2 regions of the Halomonas sp. I1 genome follow, and region 2 is predicted to be linked to the other one. Evidence: riboswitches for the same ligand, from Rfam matches in the RefSeq annotation. Region 2 holds a riboswitch; the other holds the start of a gene.
What was found. A riboswitch is a leader RNA that binds a small molecule or an ion and turns the genes downstream of it on or off. The one in region 2 is predicted to bind thiamine pyrophosphate.
Positions count from the first base shown of each region.

Region 1 (7,480 bases), on a different contig from region 2:
TGTTGTGGCCTGTCTGGTGACGCGCCGGCGCCGCTTCCTTTTCCACGAGCAGCATGCGCCGATCCGGATAGGCCTGCTTGAGCTGCATGGCGGTGGACATACCGAGAATGCCGCCGCCGATGATGATGAAGTCGTGCATCGCCTGCCTCTTTTGTCGTAGAAACGTGCCGCCGGATCCGTCCCTTCGCCCTGTCGGCCGGCCTCCCCTCGACGTCCTTCCAAATCGGGCTTGCGAGACACTGGCGAAAGTGGGAAAAAGGTTGCATCCTGTAGCGGTCGACCCGTCCCATTGGAGCATCATGAGCACGGCAAGCCATACCTGCGAGACGGATCCCAGCGATCCTCCTCCACGAAGATGCCCTGACCTCGACGTCAGGGACCTTGAACAACGCACGCGCCTCATGCGCATCATCACACGGCTGATCGCCGTATCGGATCTCGGCAGCCGCGATATCGCCCGTCGAGCCGGCCTGCCGATGCAGAAGATCAGCGACCTCCTCGCCGGGCGCCTGGAGCAGCTGACGCTCGACGAGCTGCAAAGCCTGCGGCGGACCATCGACCCCGAACTCACGTCCTGACGACGCATACGCGGCGGCGGCTTGTTGTGCGTGCCGCCGCCGCCCGCTTTCGCAACCTCCACAACCAGGCTGTCCCGGACAGCCAGCCTTCAACGATCAGCGATACTGGGAGTGCCCCATGCGATACCTCGCTACCGGCCTGCTGGCCACCGGGCTTGTCATGGCCGCTTCGTCCTCCGCGATGGCCGATGGCAGTGCCAAGCTGGAAGCCCAGTCGGACCAGGGCGGCGTCACCATGGACGTCCGCTGGGCCGGCGATAACCTGCGGATGGATTTCCCCGACCAGTCACAGGCCGGCTTCATGCTGCTGCGCGACGGCAAGGGCTACATGGTCAGCCAGATGCAGGGGCAGACAATGGTCATGGACATGGCCAAGCTGAAGGACATGGCCGAAAACATGGGCGGGGGTGAGGTCGAGACCATGACCGGCCAGCAGGCCAGCCAGGTCGACGCCCTCGAATCCACGGGCGACAGCGAATCCATCGCCGGCCTCGAGGGCGAGGTCTACCGGCTCCAGTGGACCGACAAGAGTGGCACCTCGCACGATGACGAAATCGTGCTCAGCGATGACGCCCAGGTGCGGGAACTGATGTCGGCCTTCCACGAGTATCAGCGCACCATGACCGGTGAACCCGACCCCATTGCCACGACGCTGGAAGAACGCGGACTTGGCATGCTGCGCTTCGGTGACCGCTTCCAGCTGGCCGAGCTATCCGACGCCTCCCCGGCGCCGGATATCTTCGAGTTGCCCGAGAACGCCAAGACCTTCGAGGACATGATGCGTTCGGCCGTCTCGGAGTGACGCGAGTCACTCCAGGCGATCGGTCACCGCGCCCATCGAGGCCGAGCTGACGACTCGGGCGTACTTGGCCAGGGCACCACGGGTATAACGTGGCTCGGGACGCTGCCAGGCGGCGCGCCGACGCGCCAGCTCATCATCGTCCAGGGCCACGTCGATGGTGTTGGCCTCGGCGTCGATGGTGATGCGGTCGCCATCCTCCAGCAGTGCCAGCGGGCCGCCGTCGAAGGCCTCGGGCGTGACGTGGCCGACCACGAAACCGTGACTGCCGCCGGAGAAGCGCCCATCGGTGATCAAGGCGACCTGATCGCCGAGGCCCCGCCCCATGATCGCCGAGGTCGGCGTCAGCATCTCGCGCATGCCCGGCCCGCCGCGAGGCCCTTCGTAACGAATGACCACCACGTCGCCGGCCACCACGACGCCATCGTTGATACGCGCCTGGGCTTCTTCTTCCGAACCGAATACCCGCGCCGTGCCGGTAAAGTGCGTCCCCTCCTTGCCGGTGATCTTGGCCACCGCGCCTTCCGGCGCCAGATTGCCGTAGAGAATGCGCAGGTGGCTCTCGTCCTTGAGCGGGGCCTCCAGCGGGGCAATGATCGACTGTCCATCGGGATAAGGCGCCACCTCGGCCAAGTTCTCGGCCAGCGTCTTGCCCGTCACCGTCAGGCAGTCGCCATGCAGCAGGCCGGCATCGAGCAGGGTCTTCATCAACGGCAGGATGCCGCCGATGGCGACCAGCTCGCTCATCATGTAATGGCCGCTGGGACGCAGGTCGGCGAGCACCGGCACTCGACGGCCGATGGCGGTGAAGTCATCGAGGCTCAACGACACGCCGATGGTGTCCGCCATGGCAATCAGGTGCAGCACGGCATTGGTCGAGCCACCCAGCGCGATCACCACCGTGATGGCATTCTCGAAGGCCTCGCGGGTCATGATGTCCGAGGGCTTGATGTCGTGCTCGAGCAGCTTGAGCACCGCCTCCCCCGCCGCCTGGCTATCGCCGCGTTTCTCGTCTGACACGGCGTTCTGAGCGGAGCTGCCCGGCAGGCTCATGCCCAGCGCCTCGATGGCCGAAGCCATGGTGTTGGCGGTGTACATGCCACCGCAGGCGCCGGGGCCGGGAATCGCCGTTTCCTCGATGCGTTTCACGTCGATGAGGTCGAGATCGCCACGACTGTGGGCGCCCATGGCCTCGAACACCGAGACCAGATCGGTATGGTCGGCGCCGGGCATGATGGTCCCGCCATAGACAAAGACGCTGGGACGATTCAGACGGGCCAGCCCCATCAGGCATCCCGGCATGTTCTTGTCGCAGCCGCCCAGCGCCACCAGGCCGTCGAAGCCCTCGCAGCCGGCCACCGTCTCGATGGAGTCGGCGATCACCTCTCGCGACACCAGCGAATACTTCATGCCTTCGGTACCGTTGGCGATGCCATCGGAAATGGTGATGGTGTTGAAGACCACTCCCTTGCCACCGGCCGCATCGGCGCCGGCACTGGCCCGGTCGGCCAGCTCGGCGAGATGGCTGTTGCAGGGCGTGACCTGGCTCCAGGTCGAGGCGATGCCCACCTGCGGCTTGCTGAAGTCGTCATCGGAAAAACCGACCGCGCGCAACATGGCGCGGCTGGCCGACTTGCCGATGCCATCCACCACCGGGGCGGAATATCGGCGACGTGAGTCACTGGGTGTATCGCTCATGCGGGCTCTCCTCGGGTCGCTAGTCTGACCTTCAGAGGGTGGCTGGCCGCGCCCGCCATGGCAACCCGGTCGAGCCGATGTCCGGATCAGCGACGAGGATGGACGGCGTCGTGGAACGCCAGCTCCTTGGCCACCGTCTCGCGGAAGCGTTCGGCCATCCGCGAGAAGTCGGCGTCATCGAGCCCGGCCGCCTCTTCGTCCAGACGACGGCGCAGCCAGTCGACGAAGGCCCGGAAGTCCGGGTTGTCATGCAGGTCGATCCACTCGTCCATCAGCGGATGCAGGCCCTCGGCGCGGGAAATCCGGGTCGCCCAATCCAGATAGAGCCATTCGGTGACCACCAGGACCGCCAGCATCTCGGCATAGCGCCCTTCGCCGGAAGGCGCGCGTCCCGTGCCGGTATCGCGCAGCAGCTTCCGGAAGTCGCGGGTCGCCGGCAGGTACTCGGTCCGGGCCGACACCCCGAAAGCCTCGAAGGTCCGCTGGAAGGTGCTGTTCTCGTCACTGGTCAGCATGCCCATGAACTGCCCCAGCACCACGCGGTCCTCCATGTTCGGCGCATGACCGATGGCATGGCCGATCAAGGCGGTGAAGGGATCCACGAACCCGTAATCCTGCACCATGTAGGCGGCGAAGCGCGCGCCCTCCAGACGTCCGGAGGCCAGGTCATCGAACAGCGGGTGTTGCACGGTCGCGGACCAGTCGGGCTCGCTGATCTCGCGCAGCCAGTCGGTGATGCGGGGCGCTTCCCGGCCGGCGGCCCATGTCTGCCAGTTGGTGCGCGATGTCATGGCGTGTCTCCTTCACTTGTCAGGGGGTGGCGTGTGGTGGGCCGAAAGCCGGCAACCAGCAGGCTGACCAGGGTGGAAGCCACCAGGGCACCGAGGAACGGCGGCAGTGTCGGCACGCCCCCCGGGAAACTCGCCGCCAGGAGGCCAGCCACCGGCTCACCCTGGCTCACCCAGCCCGGCAGCACCGCGCCCAGCAGGCCGGCGACCCCGCCGGCCACCGCAGCCAGCGGGCTCATGCGACGCCACAGCCCCAGCAGTACCGGCACCACGATGGCCGCGCACAGCAGGTCGGCGACCAGGAACAGGCGCAACACGGACAGCCCCTGCAGGGCGATCACCACCACCGGAACCATCAAGGCCACGGTGACCAGCCGTGCGGTGCCGATGGACAACCCGCGACGGCCGGACCCCGCCACCACCAGCGAGGCGATGGCGTTCTGCAGGGTATCCACACTCGACGCCACCAGGGTGACGGCCAGCACCAGTGCCGGCACGCCGAGCCAGCTCGGCGCCTCGGTCAGCAGGGCGAAAAAGGGAATCGGCGGCTCACCCAATGGCAACCCTTGCATGGCGGCCAGCATGCCGAGGCCACCGATCGCCATGATCACCACCAGAACACTGCCACAGCCCAGCAGGGCGCCTCGTCCCAATGCCTGGCTCGTCTCGGCCGCCCAGATGCGTTGCCAGTAGCCCTGGTGGAAGAGGTTGGCCGCCGTCACCGCGATGACCAGGGTCAACGCCACCGATAGCGCCCCGCCGGTGGACGTGGAAGGCATCGTCGCCTCCGCCGGCAATGGCGGCAGGCGCCATACGGACACACCGGCAACCAGCACCAACAACCCGAGCAGCAGCCAGGCCTGCCAGCGATCCGTTGCCAGGCTGGCACGCAAACCGCCCAGTACCGTATACACCAGGGTGACGACGGCCACGCCGATCACCACCAGCGACGGCGGCACCTCGGACAGCAAGGACGCGATCGCACCGATGGCCGTCAGCTCGGCGGCCAGGAAACACGCCATGTAGAGAATCGAGACCAGCGCAACCCAGCGTCGCACGCCGACGCCATAGCACGCCTCGGCGAACTCGCCGATACTGCGCCCCTCGGGCAGGTGCCGACGAATCACCGGGCCATACAGCCCCAGCACGACGAAGGGCAGCGCCGAACCGACGGCATAGCCGGCCAGCGCCACCGGTCCCACGAAGGCGCCGATTTCCGGCGGCGCAAAGAGAATCCAGGCCCCCATGCTCGAGGCCAGGAAGGAAAGACCGATCGACTGAGCGCCCTGGGAGTTCCTAGCGGTCACATAGTCATCGAGGGGGCCATCGGCCCGGCGGGCCCGCAGGCCCAGGTAGGCAAAACACAGCAGCGCCGCGCCAAGCACGGCTGACGTCAGGTAAGGCATGTCGCGCTTCCTCCGCCGGCATGAACCGGATCAGGTTCCAGGGTCAGCGTCACGCGCTCTCTCAGTCCCGTCGATGACGAGACTCCCCTGGCGACAGTGGATGAATTGTGAGGGAAACGGCGCCGAACGCGACGTTTCCACGGCAGCCCGAAAAGGCCGCCCGACAGCATGCCATACTCGTCGCCGGAAGACGAATGCCCCGGGGCGCTTAGCAGGGTTATCGCAGTTACGCTTTGTCGCTCGGGGCTGATCCGTCGACAGGCCTGCGAGGGGGCGCTGTGAACCCCTCCCTGGGCGCTACCGATGCCATCCATGGCATCGGACCCCCTCTTCGACCTGTCCCCGGCGCCCCTCGCCAGATCCAACGGCGATAGCCCCGGGGCGCCTGGACCTTGTCCTGGAAGTCGGCGAGCGCTGGCAATTTTCGTACAGACCCTAAAATGCCGTTTCGAGCATCTCGGTCACGGTCAGCCGCTCATCGACCAGACAGATCCGCCGCCACTTGTCGAAGGTCAGGCAGGGATGCGAGGCACCGAAGGCCACCACATCGCCGATCCGCACATCGTCGGCGTCTTCGGGCAGGCGGATGAAGGCATGCTGGTCCATCAACTTGGTGATCTCCCAGCCCTCGACGCTCAGCACCTCATCCACCGAACCGCCTTCCCGATAGCGCCGCAGCGGCTCGGGAAGATGGTCGAAGCCGATATCGCGCTTGCCGAGCGCGACGATCGCCAATCCAGGTTCCGGCAATGACTGCACCTGGGCGAAGACCTCGAGCGCCGGCCGCAATCCTTCATGCAGATCGGGACGCCGCGACAGCACGCCGCGCTGGGCCTGGCGGTAGATGCCGTGATCGTGCACCACATAGCAGCCAGGACGAATCACCGGCGTGAAGCGTCGACGCAGCTCGGCCGTATCGAAGGCCTCGGCGATCAGGTCGTACCAGGCCGACCCCGACGCGGTGATGATCGGCATGTCCACGGCGAGCCGACCCTCGTCATCCAGGCAGCGGGCCGCCTCGACCAGCTGAGAGGCATAATCGCGAATCGCCGGCACCGGATCCTCGGCATGCACCACGCCCTCGTAGCCTTCCATGCCGGCCAATGCCAGGCCCGGCTCAGCATCGACGACCCGCGCCAGTTCCCTGACCGCCTCCACGGAGCGGCAGCCGGTACGACCGCCCTCGACGCCCAGTTCGATCAGCACCTTGAGCGTCAAGCCACGTTCGGCGAAGAAATGCCCCAGATCCCGCGCGTTGACCTCACTATCGACCACACAGAAGAAATCGGCGCCCGCCTCGAGCAATTCGGCGATGATCGCCATGTTGGCATGGCCCACCAACTGGTTGGCCATCAGCACTCGCACGACGCCACTGGCGAAGGCCGCGCGACACTGCGGCGCGGTGGCCAGGGTGATGCCCCAGGCGCCGGCCTCGAGCTGGCGACGGAACAGCGCGGGCGTCATGGTGGTCTTGCCGTGCGGCGCCAGCTGGGCACCATGCGACTCGGCGAAACGCTGCATCCACGTCAAGTTATGCGCCAGTGGTGCCGCCTGTATCGCCGCCGCCGGCAGGCTCACACCCCCCAGCAGTGAATGCCCGCCCTCCGGGGTTCCCTTGTCGCCCATTTTCGATGCCGTCTCGCGCATTTCGCCACTCCTCGTCCTGGGGCCTCGGCCTTGAGCCACCGTCTTGCCGACGACCCCTCTTGATAAAAACTTTCACAGATATTGATTTCTTGTTAGAAAATACCATACCTTGTTCGACAGGCAACCACGACGACACCTCTCAAGGCCATTCATCACACGCCAGGAGACAGCGGTGACTCAGGACATCGACATCCTGTCACGCATCACCAGCGATTTCGCCGGCTTGCGTGACGCCGAAAAGAAGGTCGCCGAATTGATCTTCGCCGATATCGATTTCGTCAGCGAGGCCAGCATCGGCGCCATCGCCGAACGCGCCGACGTCAGCGATGCCAGCGTGACCCGCTTCGCCCGGGCGGTGGGGTGCCAGAATGTACGCGATCTCAAGCGGCGACTGACGCACGCCCTGGCGGCCGGTCGACGCTTCATCCAGGATGCCGGCGATACCGACGGACTCGGTGCCGTCTACGACATCGCGACCCAGACACTCGACGTCAATCGCGAACTGATGGAACAGGCCGACGTCGCCGGTGCCATCGAACTGCTCGACGGCGCCCGCCAGATTCT
Region 1 is NZ_JAVXUS010000005.1:43,015-50,494, reverse strand. Features, by position in the region: gene lhgO (L-2-hydroxyglutarate oxidase) at 1-139, opposite strand, end outside; gene RSO41_RS08190 (XRE family transcriptional regulator) at 87-578, shown strand; gene RSO41_RS08185 (hypothetical protein) at 697-1,380, shown strand; gene ilvD (dihydroxy-acid dehydratase) at 1,387-3,075, opposite strand; gene RSO41_RS08175 (TenA family protein) at 3,162-3,866, opposite strand; gene RSO41_RS08170 (sodium:solute symporter family transporter) at 3,863-5,269, opposite strand; TPP riboswitch at 5,259-5,368, opposite strand; gene RSO41_RS08165 (amino acid deaminase) at 5,705-6,916, opposite strand; gene RSO41_RS08160 (MurR/RpiR family transcriptional regulator) at 7,089-7,480, shown strand, end outside.
Region 1: it holds a riboswitch for thiamine pyrophosphate, as region 2 does, so the genes downstream of both, RSO41_RS08170 (sodium:solute symporter family transporter) here and thiC (phosphomethylpyrimidine synthase ThiC) in region 2, are expected to answer to the same signal.

Region 2 (7,480 bases):
CCTACCGCTTCGCTATTGCACCGGGGAGTCAGACCGTGGTCGACACCGAGGCACGCCTCTTCGCCCGCGATGACGTCACCAAACTCGGCGTCGCCCCGCTCACCAGCATGTTCATGCACGGCGGCATCGCCAGCTACCCGGCCGACGATTACCGCCTGCGTGTCCACGATTCCAGTGGCCTGGCGCTGCATACCGGCAATGGCGAACGGATCTGGCGCCCGCTGAGCAACCCTGAGACGCTGCATCTCTCGAGTCTTCAGGACAGTTCGCCCCGAGGTTTCGGCCTGGTCCAGCGGCCTCGACATTTCGACGGCTATCTCGATGCCGAGGCTCGCTACGAAAAGCGTCCCAGTGAATGGGTGACCCCTCTGGACGATTGGGGCAAAGGACACATCGAGCTGGTCGAGATCCCCTCCGACAGCGAAGCCAACGACAACATCACCGCCTACTGGGTCCCCGAGCAACCGCTCGAGGCCGGACAATCGCGCACCTTCCGCTACCGGCTACAAACCTTCGGTGCCACGCCCCCCGAACAGCGACTCGCCCATGTCATCCGCACCCGGCAGGGCTGGGGAGCGATGCCGGGTCAGGACGACCCGCCCCCCGCCAGCCAGCGCCATTTCATCGTCGACTTCCAGGGGCCCGCGCTCGAGAACCTCGACGCCGACCAGCCGGTGAAGGCCCGGCTGACCACCTCCAGCGGCGAGATACTCGAACCGCGCGTCCAGCGATTGCCCGGTGACGACACCTGGCGCGCCAACTTCCGGCTCACTCCGGAAGAGGGCACGCCGGCCGACATGCGCTTGGCCCTCACGCTGCACGGCGAACCGCTGACCGAAACCTGGAACTATGTCTGGTACCCCGATGAGCGCCGCTGACGCCCGAGCCATCGTGGCCCCCATCCCCTTCCGGCGCACTCGCCGAGTCACCTTCGCCCTGCTGGTCGCCGCCACCACCGGCCTGGGCTTGTGGACGATGTTCCGCATCCTCCACGTCGGCGGCCTGACACCGTTGGAGCTCGCCATACTCGTGCTGTTCACCGTGACCTTCGGCTGGATCGTCATCGCCTTCTGGAGCGGTATCATCGGTTTCGTGCTGTCCCTGACCGGCCGTGACCCCCTGAGCCTGGCCAAGGCCTCGCCTCCCAGACCGCCTGACGATGCCCGCTCGTGTACCGCCCTGGTCATGCCGATCCACAACGAGGATGTCGAACGCGTGTCCGCCGGGCTCGAAGCCACCTGTCGAGATCTGCCGCCGATCACCGAGGCACGACGCATCGAGGCCTTCGTGCTCAGCGACAGCACCGACGCCGAGATCATCGCGCGGGAGCGCACCGCCATGGCAGCCTTGCAGAACCGCCTCGCCGATCACTGCCAGCTCCACTACCGGCACCGCGACAGCAATGCGGGCCGCAAGGCCGGCAATCTCGGCGACTTCTGCCAGCGCTGGGGACGACACTATGACTTCATGCTGGTGCTCGATGCCGACAGCGTGATGAGCGGCGACACGGTGCACGAACTGATCGCGGAGATGGAAGCCAATCCGCGCCTCGGCCTGCTGCAGACGGTGCCGATTCCGGTCCGCCAGGACAGCCTGTTCGGTCGTGCCAACCAGTTCGCCGCCGCCGTCTACTCGCCGATGCTGGCCACCGGGCTGAGCTTCTGGCAATCCGACGCCGCCAACTACTTCGGCCACAATGCCATCATCCGCGTCGACGCCTTCACCCGGCATTGTGGCCTCCCCGAGCTGCCCGGTCGCCCGCCACTCGGCGGCGACATCCTCAGCCATGACTTCGTCGAGGCGGCCCTGCTGCGGCGAGCCGGCTGGGAGGTCCGCATGCGCACCGATCTTGGCGGCAGTTTCGAGGAGATGCCGAGCCATATTCTCGACTATGCCAAACGCGATCGCCGCTGGGTCCAGGGCAACCTGCAGCACCTGCGCCTGCTAGGCGGCAGTGGCCTGCACATGATCAGCCGCGTGCACTTCCTGTGCGGCGCCCTGGCCTACCTGTCGTCGCTGATCTGGCTGGCGATCCTGGTGGTCAGCACCATCGACGCCCTGATGCGTGCCCTGATCGACCCCAACTTCTTTACTTCCAACGCCCAGCTCTTCCCCGACTGGCCGATCGCCCCGCCCAACCTGATCATGCCGCTGCTCGGCGGCACCCTGGCAATGCTGCTGATGCCCAAGGTGCTGGGTGTCTGTCTGGCCCTTCGCCAGTATCCGGCACGCTATGGCGGGCGTGCCAGACTAGTGACAAGCGCGCTGCTTGAAGCCCTGTTCGCGATGCTGATCGCCCCGCTGATGATGGTCTTTCACAGCCGCTTCGTGATCGAAGTGCTGAGCGGTCGCACCGTCGCCTGGAATCCGCAGTCCCGCGAGGGACGTGCCCTGCCCTGGCGCGAGGCGCTCCGCCACACCTGGCCGGGAACCCTGGCCGGCGCTTGCTGGGCATGGATCACCTGGTGGTATGCACCGACCTTTTTCTGGTGGCTGACACCGGTATGGCTGGGCCTGATGCTGGCTGCCCCCCTCGTCCGCCTGAGCAGCAGTCTTACCATCGGCAGGCGATTGCGCCAATACGGCCTGCTGCTGGTGCCCAGCGAGACGGTACCGCCTGCCGTGCTGAGAGAGTTGACCCGGCCGACGCCCGTACACGGCGGTGCAGAGCCAGCGTCTCCTCCCTCGGAGTGTCCTCGCGACATGCCGCTCCAGTCGTTTTCGCGGGATTGGGAACGACGCCTGCCCACCCGGCGTCGAGAGACCATCGGCAAGTAACGACAGGGCCTTTTCTTTGCCGAACAAGCTGCTAGACTGAGGCCACTCGCTTGACGGGGTGCCGGTTGAGCCGGCTGAGATGACGCGCGTTCGCGATGAACACAGCGTTGATCCCGTGGAACCTGATCCGGGTAGGTGCGACCTCGTCGCACGTGAACCGGCGTAGGGAATCAGGCGGTGGACTCGGTACCTCTCATGCCGACCGTCCTCCCTCCTCGTTTCGCTTCGCCCGCCATCCGGATCCCGACATCGGAGACATGATGGCTTATCGATTCAGCGACCTGACCGACGCCTGCCAGCAGGACTGGCGCGCCTATATCGAACACGACTTCGTCCGCTCCCTCGGCGATGGCACCCTCGCCCCGCCGGCTTTTCGCCACTACCTGCAGCAGGACTACCTGTTCCTGATCCACTTCTCCCGAGCCTATGCCCTGGCCGCCTACAAGAGTCACGACCTAGCCGAGCTGCGCCACGCCTTCGAAGGACTCAAGACGATTCTCGACGTGGAGCTCGGCCTGCATGTGGGGTTCTGCCGCGAATGGGGCATTTCCGAGGATGACCTGGCCAGGCTGCCCGAATCCCGAGCTACGCTGGCCTACACCCGCTACGTACTGGACACCGGCAGTCGCGGCGACCTGCTCGACCTCCACGTGGCGCTCGCCCCCTGTCTGGTGGGTTATGGCGAGATCGCCAACTGGCTGAACGCTCGCCCGGACACCGTACGAGGCAACGAGAACCCGTTCGACGCCTGGATCGCCATGTACGAAAGCGACGATTTCCAGGGTGCCATGCGAGATGAAGTCGCCTGGCTGGATGCCCGGCTGGCGGAGGTCACGCCGGAGCGCTTCGCGCGCCTGGCCACCATCTTCCGCGACGCCACCCGGCTGGAGATCGACTTCTGGCAGATGGGGCTGGATCGCACGGACTGACGCCATATGGCCCGCTAACGATGGCGGGCAACACCACGCTTGACGGGGTGCCGTTGAAGACGGCTGAGATCATGCGGAAACAGCATGGATCCCGTTGAACCTGAACTGGCTAGGACCAGCGTAGGGATCAAGCGACACGCGGCGGCGCCTGGCGCCGGCCGCCCCTGTCCTCCCCAGCTGTCCTCCCTGATAACACCCCCAAGCAAAGGGAGAACGACCGATGGCAAAGACCGATCATTTTCTCGCCGAGAGCGCCCGCGTCGACGACGCCGCCGTCCAGGCCCTGCCCGGCTCACGCAAGATCTACGTCGAGGGCTCGCGCCCGGATATTCGCGTGCCCTTCCGCGAGATCAGCCTCTCACCGACCCGCACCTCCGGCGTGGGCCCGGATGAGCAGAACCCGCCGCTGCTGGTCTACGATACCTCCGGCCCCTACACCGACCCCGAGGCCGAGATCGACCTGCGCCGCGGACTCCCGGAACTGCGCCGCGGCTGGATCGAGGCGCGCGACGACACCGAGTTCCTCGACGGCCCGACCTCCGAATACGGCCGCCGTCGCGCCAACGACCCGATGCTCGCGCCGCTGCGCTTCGACCTGACCCGCACGCCGCGGCGCGCCAAGGAAGGCAGGAACGTCACCCAGCTGCACTATGCCCGTCAGGGCATCGTCACCCCGGAGATGGAATTCATCGCCATTCGGGAAAATCAACGTAGACAAGCCATCTCGGCACAGTACTCAGGTACCGAGGAGGTCGAGCGCATCCTCGGCCACCAGCACCCGGGCGAGAGCTTCGGCGCCCGCCTGCCCGAGGAAATCACGCCCGAGTTCGTGCGCGACGAGGTCGCCGCCGGCCGCGCCATCATCCCCTGCAACATCAACCACCCGGAATCCGAGCCGATGATCATCGGCCGCAATTTCCTGGTGAAGATCAACGGCAACCTGGGCAACTCGGCGGTCACCTCCTCCATCGAGGACGAGGTCGACAAGATGACCTGGGGCATCCGCTGGGGCTCAGACACCGTCATGGATCTGTCCACCGGGGCCAACATCCACGAGACCCGCGAGTGGATCATCCGCAATGCCCCGGTACCGATCGGCACCGTGCCCATCTACCAGGCCCTGGAGAAGGTCAACGGCGTGGCCGAGGACCTGAGCTGGGAGGTGTTCCGCGACACCCTGATCGAGCAGGCCGAACAGGGCGTGGACTACTTCACCATCCACGCCGGCGTGCTGCTGCGCTACGTGCCGCTGACCGCCAGGCGCACCACCGGCATCGTCTCCCGCGGCGGCTCGATCATGGCCAAGTGGTGCCTCTACCACCACCGCGAGAGCTTCCTCTACGAGCACTTCGAGGAGATCTGCGAGATCTGCAAGCAGTACGATATCGCCTTCTCGCTGGGCGATGGGCTGCGCCCGGGCTCGGTGGCCGACGCCAACGACGAGGCCCAGTTCGCCGAACTCGAGACCCTGGGCGAACTGACCCGCATCGCCTGGCAGCACGACGTCCAGGTGATGATCGAAGGTCCCGGCCACGTCCCCATGCACCTGATCAAGGAGAACATGGACAAGCAGCTCCGCGAGTGCGACGAGGCGCCCTTCTACACCCTGGGGCCGCTGACCACCGACATCGCGCCCGGCTACGACCACATCACCTCCGGCATCGGCGCGGCGATGATCGGCTGGTACGGCTGCGCCATGCTCTGCTACGTGACCCCCAAGGAGCACCTGGGCCTGCCCAACAAGGACGACGTCAAGACCGGCATCATCACCTACAAGATCGCCGCCCATGCCGCCGACCTGGCCAAGGGCCACCCGGCCGCCCAGCGTCGCGACAACGCCCTGTCCAAGGCCCGCTTCGAGTTCCGCTGGGAGGACCAGTTCAACCTGGGCCTCGACCCGGATACCGCCCGGGAATACCACGACGAGACCCTGCCCAAGGACTCCGCCAAGGTGGCCCACTTCTGCTCCATGTGCGGCCCCAAGTTCTGCTCGATGAAGATCAGCCAGGAGGTCCGCGACTACGCGGCGGAAAACGGCCTCGACGGTGACCGCGCGGCGGTGGAGCGCGGCATGGCCGAGCAGGCCGAGAAGTTCCGCGACCAGGGCGCCGAACTCTACAAGGAAGTATAGGGGCAAGCGACACGCCTGATTTGCAGGCCCCGCAACAGCGCCCTATCGCCACTCGTGGCGATAGGGCGTTTTCGTGTCGATAGCCTGACGCGGAACCGATGTCATGGGGCCAGAAGCGCCCACAGCATCGATATCTGACACTCGGCAGAATGTACCCGCCCCAAAGAAGATCTCACCATGCGAGACGAACTCATGGTTTTATCTCGCTACCCTAAGGACGGATTCAGCAAGAAACGATGACTCGACCATGACGACCCGAAACGTTCCGAAGGGACAGGCGCCCTCGACCCTGATGCATGCCATGCAGGTGCTGCAGATCACCGCCGTGCAGGGTCAAAGGGGGGCGAGCATCGATGACTACCTGGATGGCCTGGCCCTCAGCCGGCCCACCATCTACCGCTTGCTGAAGGGCCTCAAGGAGCAGGGGTTCTTGCGCCCCGCGCCGACCAGAGGGCGTTACCTGCTCGGCTATGAACTTCTCGTGCTGGGCTCGCAAGCCGGTAATGGCGCCGGATTGCGGGACCTGACACGCCCTCGTCTGCTTTCCCTGGCACAGCAATTCGGCGACAGTTTCTATCTCTTTGCGCCCGATGGCGTGAATGCTGTCTGCCTGGAAGCCCAGAACGGCGAATATACAGTAGGCAGCTTCGTCCGTTCCACGGGCGGTCGCGTTCCCCTGGGCGTGGGGCAGGCATCCATTGCACTACTCGCTCACCTGGACGACCAGGAATGTGCCTCCATTCTTCGACGCAATGCCGAGCGCCTCGAGCGAGACTATCGGATCTCGCTGGATGACGTCCGCGTCGAGATCGAGCGCTCCCGACGCGTCGGCTACGCACGGGGCGTCGAAGGCTCCCAGCTCCCCGAGTACACCGGGCTGGCGGTCCCTGTTCTCGATCACAGCGGCCATCCACTCGGGGCTCTGAGTTGTTCGATGCTCAAGTCACGCATGACCGCGGCCCATCGACGCAACGTCCTGCAGGGCATGCAAGACGAAGTCTGCGAGCTCGTACGACAAGCCTCCGGCCTTCTGTATGTCGAGTGACCATGACATGACGTATCCCATCGCCCCTTCACACCAGCGCCCATGTGGCTGGAATGCCTGGCTGCCCGCTCGTGACGCCAGCCCGCCGGCGAAGGATTCCATGACCGCCGAGCTGGTCGTCGTCGGTGCCGGGTATACCGGCCTGGCTGCGGCCAGAGCCTGGGCAGAGGCCCGTCCGGATGATCGTGTGCTGGTGCTCGATGCCGAGCGACTTGGCGAAGGCAGTCCAGGGCGAAACTCGGGGTTCATGCTGGAAGTCGCACTAGCGGGCGATGCCTCGACCGATGAGCTGGAGCGCATGTCGAAGCTCAATGCCTTGAGCCGGCAGACCATGTCCCGGCTACGTCGCCAGGTCGAGCATCATGGTATCGATTGCCAGCTGCAGCACAGCGGTACCTATCGTGCCGCTTGCACGCCCGGCGGCATGGCGGCCCTGTCTCGCTACCAGACCTTTCTCGAGGCAGCAGGACTGCGCTACGAACAGCTCGGCCGACCCGATCTCGAGACGCGCATCGGTACCGATTATTATGAAGCCGGCCTTTATTCTCCGGATTGTTACCTGGTCCACCCCGCCGCCCTGATTCGCGGGCTGGCCGA
Region 2 is NZ_JAVXUS010000003.1:155,589-163,068, forward strand. Features, by position in the region: gene RSO41_RS06305 (glucan biosynthesis protein G) at 1-878, shown strand, start outside; gene mdoH (glucans biosynthesis glucosyltransferase MdoH) at 865-2,778, shown strand; TPP riboswitch at 2,823-2,965, shown strand; gene tenA (thiaminase II) at 3,039-3,707, shown strand; TPP riboswitch at 3,741-3,851, shown strand; gene thiC (phosphomethylpyrimidine synthase ThiC) at 3,928-5,838, shown strand; gene RSO41_RS06325 (IclR family transcriptional regulator) at 6,086-6,883, shown strand; gene RSO41_RS06330 (FAD-binding oxidoreductase) at 6,891-7,480, shown strand, end outside.